DNA from 2 places in the Streptomyces sp. NPDC052301 genome. Region 1 is predicted to be linked to the other one. Evidence: riboswitches for the same ligand, from Rfam matches in the RefSeq annotation. Region 1 holds a riboswitch; the other holds the start of a gene.
The links. Region 1 has a riboswitch for cobalamin ahead of ACIHEJ_RS02265 (HoxN/HupN/NixA family nickel/cobalt transporter). Riboswitches for the same ligand answer to the same signal wherever they lie in the genome.
Positions count from the first base shown of each region.

Region 1 (3,393 bases):
CCAACTCCGGTGTCTCCACGCCGTCGAGGCCGAGCGCGGCCGCCGTCTGCCGGCAGCGCGCACTCGGCGACGCGACCACCCGCGCGGGCGCGCGCAGCGATCCGGCGGCCTCACGGGCGCGGGTCGCGCCGACCTCGTCGATCGAGTCGCCGTCGTAGAAACGGGCCTGCCGCAGCGACGGGCTCGTCGCGGGCGAGACGAGGGTGACGCGACTGGTCACGGGGCTGCTCCTTCGGTCACCGTCAGGGTCTTCGTCCCATCCTCTCCGATCACCTGACGGGCACCACACGGTTCGTCCGGAGCTCGGCCCCCGTGTACCGAGTGGATCCGGGAGTTGGCCGATGCGTTCTCGAGTGCGGGGCGGTGCGGCGGCCGTCGCGCTGGGCGGCCTGCTGGTGGCGGGGTGCGGCGGCGGGGGGACGGGCTCGGCGGACGAGGATCCGGGGCGGGCGGGGAACGCCGGGTCCGGCGCCCAACCGGTGTCCGTCACCGACTGCACGGGCGCCAGGACCACCTTCTCCAGCACCCCGAGGCGGATCGTCACCAGCAACGCCTCCGGTCTGGAGCTGTTGCTGCGCCTCCGCGCAGGGGACAAGGTGATCGGTACGGGCTTCCCCCCCGGCAAGGGAATCCCGCCCGGCGCGCTCGACGCGGCGCGGAAGGTCGAGGTGCTCGGCCGGACCGTGATCCCGCACTCCGTCGCCCTCCGCCGCGCCGACGCCACCTGGACCCTCATGCCCCGGGCCGAGGCCGCCGCACTCGGGCGCCTGGTCGAACTCGACGGAAGGCCCAGCCACTACGAGGCCGGGAGACGGCGCCCGTAGCGCGGTCGCGGTGAGCGGGGCCGTGCCGTGCCGTCAGCCGGTGTCGGCCGTGCGGGTGCTCCAGCGCTCCTCGACCTTCGCCAGGCGCCAGTAGCCGATGGCCGCGGCCCAGACGACCACGAACAGGCCGGCGATGACGTAGCCGACGCTGTCCAGGTTCAGGTCCGCGATCCAGCCGGAGACGTCGTCGCTGAGGCCCAGCTTGTCGTGCAGCACCCCGACCAGCTCGATCGTGCCGACGAAGAAGGCGACCGCGATGGACAGGCCGGTGATGGTGAGGTTGTAGAACACCTTGCGCACCGGGTTGGAGAACGCCCACTGGTAGGCGAAGTTCATGAAGGTGCCGTCGAGGGTGTCGAACAGACTCATGCCGGCGGCGAACAGAAGGGGCAGGCACAGGACTGCGTACCAGGGCAGGCCGGCGGCGGCGCCGTTGCCGGCCAGGGCGAGGAGCAGCACCTCGGTCGAGGTGTCGAAGCCGATGCCGAAGAGGAAGCCGAGGGGGAACATCTGGCCGGGGCGGCGGATGGACCTGGTGAGCCGGCCCAGGATGCGGTTCATGAACCCGCGTGAGTCGAGGTGGGCCTCCAACTCGGCCTCGTCGTAATTCCCGTTCCGCATCGCCCTGAAGACGCGGGCGATGCCGAACAGCGCCACGAGGTTGAGGGCGGCGATCAGGTAGAGGAAGCCGCCGGAGACCGTGGTGCCCACGGTGCCGAGGACCTGGTGGGTCCGGGAGCCGTCGTTCATCAGGGTGCCCGCGAGCTTCGCGCCGCCGGCGACCAGCGCGGCCATGACGACGACCACGCTGGAGTGCCCGAGCGCGAACCAGAAGCCCACCGAGACCGGTCGTTTGCCGTCCGCCATCAGCTTGCGGGTGGTGTTGTCGATCGCGGCGATGTGGTCCGCGTCGAAGGCGTGCCGCATACCGAGGGTGTACGCCGTGATGCCCAGGCCGACCCCGAACGCCCTGGAGCCGACCTCGTAGTGGTGCGGGACCACGAGCACGAAGAGGATCCCGAAGGCGACCACGTGCAGAGCGACGATGACGGCCAGCAGACCGGCGGTGCGGACGGTGTCCTCACGGCGCCACCGGAAAGACGGGGCGGCGGCGCTTTCGGGCACGCCTCGGGACACGGTCATACGGTCACGCTCCAACACCTCGTGGATCAGCTTCGTGCTGCCGTGGCCGGTCTCCTGGCTGACGGGTCATCGCGCCCGCCCCTGCCTTCCCGGCCGTGAGGCCAGTGGCAACGCATGGGGCGGGAACTCCCCGATCACAGTGGCGAGGGCCGCTCCGGACTGAGTTCCTGAGGAACTGTCACCGGTCTTCCCGAACACCACGGCCCGCCCACCCTAGAAGGCGAGAGGTGGAGGCTGCAAGGCTGCACAACTGCGCAGCTGTGGAGGCCCGAGTCGGCTCCTGCGATGATGGGCGCATGCATCTCGTCCCCGCGGAACGTGCCGGGCAGCGGACCATCGACGGCCATCGGGTCTGCGACGCCATCGCAGCCGTCGGCGAACCCGAGCGGGTACGCGCCTGGGCCGACCGCTTCTCCCTGCTCTCCGACCCCGGGCGCCTGTCCCTGCTGCTGGCCCTCCACGAGGCGGGCCCCATCGCCGTCTCCGACCTGGCCGTCGCCACCGGGATGCGGGACACCGCCGTGTCGCAGGCCCTGCGTCTGCTGCGGACAGCGGGTGTCGTGGAGGGCGAGAAGGACGGCCGGGTCGTACGCTACCGAGTCGTCGAGGGCCCGGTCTCGGCGTTGCTGCAGCACTGCGCGTCCCAGGGGGCGGTGGCGGGCGGGGCACCGCCCCGGGGCACCGCCTGACGCCGTCGGAGCCGGGCGAGTGCGCGCCGCGCGGCGTTGCAGCCGCACATGCCGTGGGCGTCGGCGCCGGGCCTGGGCCTCCGGTGTGCGCAAGCGGCGCGCCAGCAGCGTGGCCGGCAGTCCGGCGTAGACGCCGAGCCGGGCCAGGTGGACCGGGTGCCGCGGAACGTGCAGCACCGACTGCGGGAACTCCCGGCTGATCGTCCCGAACCGCTGCGCGAGCGGCCCGAACGTGCGCCGCCACCCCCGGCCGCCCGCTCCCAGCCCGGCGGCGGTCTCGGCCACCGACCGGACCGCGACCGCGCCGCGCCCGCCGTCGAGCGGGTGTGCGAACTCGGCCGGGGCCCAGCGCCAGGTCAGGCCGGCCCCGGCCAGGTCGAACCGCTGGGCGAAGGCCGAGCCGGGCGTCATGGGGTGAAAGCCGGAGCACTCGTCGTGCACCAGGCCGGGCAGGGTCAGCTCGCCGGAGCGGGCGCCGCCGCCGAGGACGTCCGCCGCCTCGATGACGCGGACCCGCACGCCCGCGGCGGCGAGGGTGAGGGCGGCGCGAGGCCGTTGGGCCCGCTGCCGACCACGACTGCCGTCGTCATACGAGCGCACCCTCACCGTCGGCTGCATCCCTCACGAAGTACTCCCGCACGGGCCGGTGGACCGGCTGGGACCCCTCACCGGAGAGTACGAGTTCCCCCGGGGCGAAGTGCAGCCGCCGCAGAAAAGGCTGGTCCAACCAGTTGACC
Region 1 covers NZ_JBIUBE010000001.1:550,777-554,169, reverse strand. Annotated here, with positions in the region: gene ACIHEJ_RS02275 (histidine phosphatase family protein) at 1-220, opposite strand, end outside; partial or broken gene ACIHEJ_RS02270 (ABC transporter substrate-binding protein) at 342-692, shown strand; gene ACIHEJ_RS02265 (HoxN/HupN/NixA family nickel/cobalt transporter) at 858-1,967, opposite strand; cobalamin riboswitch at 1,994-2,184, opposite strand; gene ACIHEJ_RS02260 (ArsR/SmtB family transcription factor) at 2,264-2,656, shown strand; gene ACIHEJ_RS02255 (hypothetical protein) at 3,243-3,393, opposite strand, start outside.

Region 2 (3,393 bases), on a different contig from region 1:
CGGACGGTGCCGCGCAGCGAGACACGCAGTCCGTCCTCCTCGTCGATGCCGAGCCCGTGCCGGAACGGCAGGACGCCGTAGGTGCGCCGTCCGGTGAGGCCGTGCAGCATCTCCAGGCCCGGCTCCAGCAGGGAGACGTCGCCGCGGAACTTGTTCACCAGGAAGCCGGCGATCAGCTCCTGGTCCTCCGGGGAGAGCAGGGCGACCGTGCCGAAGAAGGAGGCGAAGACGCCCCCGCGGTCGATGTCCCCCACCACCAGCACGGGCAGCCGCGCGTTGCGCGCGATCCCCATGTTCACGATGTCCGTCCGGCGCAGATTGATCTCCGCTGGCGAGCCCGCCCCCTCACAGATCACCGCGTCATACGTGCCCCGCAACTCGGCCAGGCAGTCCAGCACCGTGCCGAGCAGCCTCTGCTGCCGCCCGCCGTGGTAGCCGCGCGCGCTCAGCTCGCCGACCGGCTTGCCCAGCAGCACCACCTGGCTGCTCTGCTCGCCGCCCGGCTTCAGCAGCACCGGGTTCATCAGCGCGGTCGGCTCGATCCGGCACGCCTGGGCCTGCATGGCCTGGGCCCGCCCGATCTCCGCGCCCTCCCGCGTGACGAACGAGTTGAGGGACATGTTCTGCGCCTTGAAGGGCGCGACCTTGACGCCCTGGCGCACGAGCCACCGGCAGATCCCGGCCGTCACGACGCTCTTGCCGGCGTCGGAGGTGGTGCCGGCGACGAGGAGACCCCCGTTCACTTCCCACGTCCCTTCACGAGTCGGCGCGCGGCGACGGTGACGCCGAGCGCGAGCAGGCCGACGCGGCGGGAGAGCCGTACGGCCCGGTCGATGTCGGTGACCCGAACGGCGCGTCCGGACGCTCCGTTGAGCACGGGGCGGTGCTCGACCCGGCCGCCGTACGACAGCGTGCCGCCCAGCCGCACCCCCAGCGCCCCCGCGAACGACGCCTCGACGGGACCGGCGTTGGGGCTCGGGTGCTTGGCCGCGTCGTCCCGCCAGGCCCGTACGGCACCGCGGGGATCGGGGCCGGCGAGGGCGGCGAGCACGGCGGTCAGCCGGGCCCCCGGCCAGCCGGCGACGTCGTCCAGGCGCGCGGAGGCCCAGCCGTAGCGCCGGTGGCGGGGCGACGTGTGACCGACCATCGCGTCCAGGGTGTTGACGGCGCGGAACCCGAGCAGCCCGGGCACGCCCGCCACGGCACCCCACACCAGGGCGCCCACGACGGCGTCGGAGGTGTTCTCGGCGACGGACTCGACCACGGCCCGGGCGATCCCGTCGGCGTCCAGCGCCTGCGGGTCCCGGCCGCACAGGTGCGGCAGCCGGGCCCGGGCGGCCTCGACGTCCCCGGCTTCGAGGGCGCGGCCGATCGTGCGGGCCTCGCGGGCCAGCGAGGTGCCGCCGACGACGGCCCAGGTGGCCGCGGCGGTCAGCGCGGCGGAGGCGGCGGAGGAGGGGCGTACGGCGCGTGCGGCCACCGAGCCGAGGGCGACGGCGCCTCCGGCGCACACGGCGGTGTGCAGCGCACCCCAGCCGCGGTGGTCGTGCCACAACGCGCGTTCCACGGCCGCGGCCGCCCGCCCGAACACGGCCACCGGATGCCCGCGGCGCGGATCGCCGAGGAGCAGGTCACCGAGAAGGCCGGCGGCGGCGCCGTACGCGTAGGAGCGATCGGCACCCATCGGCTCAGCCGGCCGTGGGAGCGGGAGTGCGCCTGGTAGTGGTCCTCGAACGGCAGCCGAGCATGGCGATACAGGTCCTCACTCAGGGTGTCCGCGCCCTGGTTCGACGAGATTCGGCGGTGAGAGTTCCTGGCTCCCGGGAAGTTCTTCCCCGGTGACAGTGGCGGGACCGCGCCGGATTCGCACCGGCTTCCTCTCCTGCCGCCGTACATGGCGTGGGCAGTCCACCACGGCCCCGGAAGGGCCGTCAACTTGCCGTTGACCTGGACGGGGAGAGTGTGCCGATCCCCACACAGTGGGGCGTCCGTGGCCCCTGGGCACGGCGAAGGCTCCCCTCCGTCGCCGACGGAGGGGAGCCTTCGTGATGCTCGATCAGGCCTTGGCCACGATCAGGTAGATGCCGTACGCCACCGCCGCCGCGCAGGCCGCGAAGCAGACGTAGGCGCCGGTGACGGCGAGGGCGGCGGAGTCGCCCTGGGCGGCGGCCTTCTCACGCCGGGCCAGACCGTTGATGCCGAGGGTGAAGAGGGCCACCAGGCCCACCGTGAAGGCGAGGCTGACGCCGAAGACGGAGCCGAGGGCCGCCCAGTCGATCTTCATGGGGATGCTTCCTTCAGTAACCGGGGTGACCGGGGTCAGACGGTGGCGGCCGGCGGGACGGCCGGGGCCGCGGGCTCGGCGGGGGCCGGAGCCGCGATCGTGGCCTTCAGGTCCTCGGTGATCTGGCCCGCGGGAGGCGGGGTCACCGCGGCGATGGCGGTGGTCACCACGCCGGCCGGCTCCTCGGTGTCGGCGACGACGTTGGTGTGGTCGACGACCTCCCGCCGGGAGATCTTCCAGATCGCGGCGCTCGAGGCGACCAGGAAGACGGCGACGACGGCGGTGCCCCAGTCACCGAGGTCGGTGACGGACTCGGCGCCGGCGCCGACCAGCGCGGCGGCCGGGAGGGTGAGCACCCAGGCGACGGCCATGCGGGTCGCGGTGGACCAGCGGACCACCCCGCCCTTGCGGCCGAGGCCCGCGCCCATCACCGAGCCGGAGACGACGTGCGTGGTGGAGAGGGAGAAACCGAGGTGCGAGGAGGCCAGGATGGCGGTCGCGGCACTGGTCTGGGCGGCGAAGCCCTGGCGCGGCTCGAGCTCGGTCAGGCCCGTGCCCATGGTGCGGATGATGCGCCAGCCGCCGATGTAGGTGCCGAGCGCGATGGCCAGGCCGGCCGAGAGGATCACCCAGGTGGGAGGGTTGGAGCCCGGGGCGATGGCGCCGCCCGCGATCAGCGCGAGGGTGATGATGCCCATCGTCTTCTGGGCGTCGTTGGTGCCGTGGGCCAGGGAGACCAGGCCGGCGGAGGCGATCTGCCCGGCGCGGTAGCCCTTGCGGGTGGCCTCGCCCTCGGCCTTGCCGCCGACGCCGTAGGAGAAGCGGGTGGCCAGCATCGAGGCGACGCCCGCCACGACCGGCGCGGCGACCGCCGGCAGCAGCACCTTGGTGACCAGCACGTCGCCGTGCACGGCACCGAAGCCGGCCGAGGCGACGGTGGCGCCGATCAGACCGCCCATCAGGGCGTGCGAGGAGCTGGAGGGGAGGCCCACCAGCCAGGTCAGCAGGTTCCAGAGGATCGCGCCGACCAGGGCGGCGAAGATGACCTCGGGCCGGATGCCGGTCTCGTCGACGAGACCCTTGGAGATCGTGTTCGCGACCTCCACGGA
Region 2 covers NZ_JBIUBE010000004.1:687,182-690,574, forward strand. Annotated here, with positions in the region: gene ACIHEJ_RS14140 (cobyric acid synthase) at 1-743, opposite strand, end outside; gene ACIHEJ_RS14145 (cobalamin biosynthesis protein) at 740-1,684, opposite strand; cobalamin riboswitch at 1,785-1,928, opposite strand; gene ACIHEJ_RS14150 (hypothetical protein) at 2,057-2,284, opposite strand; gene ACIHEJ_RS14155 (anion permease) at 2,320-3,393, opposite strand, start outside.
Region 2: linked by a shared signal. The riboswitch ahead of ACIHEJ_RS14145 (cobalamin biosynthesis protein) and the one ahead of ACIHEJ_RS02265 (HoxN/HupN/NixA family nickel/cobalt transporter) in region 1 are both predicted to bind cobalamin.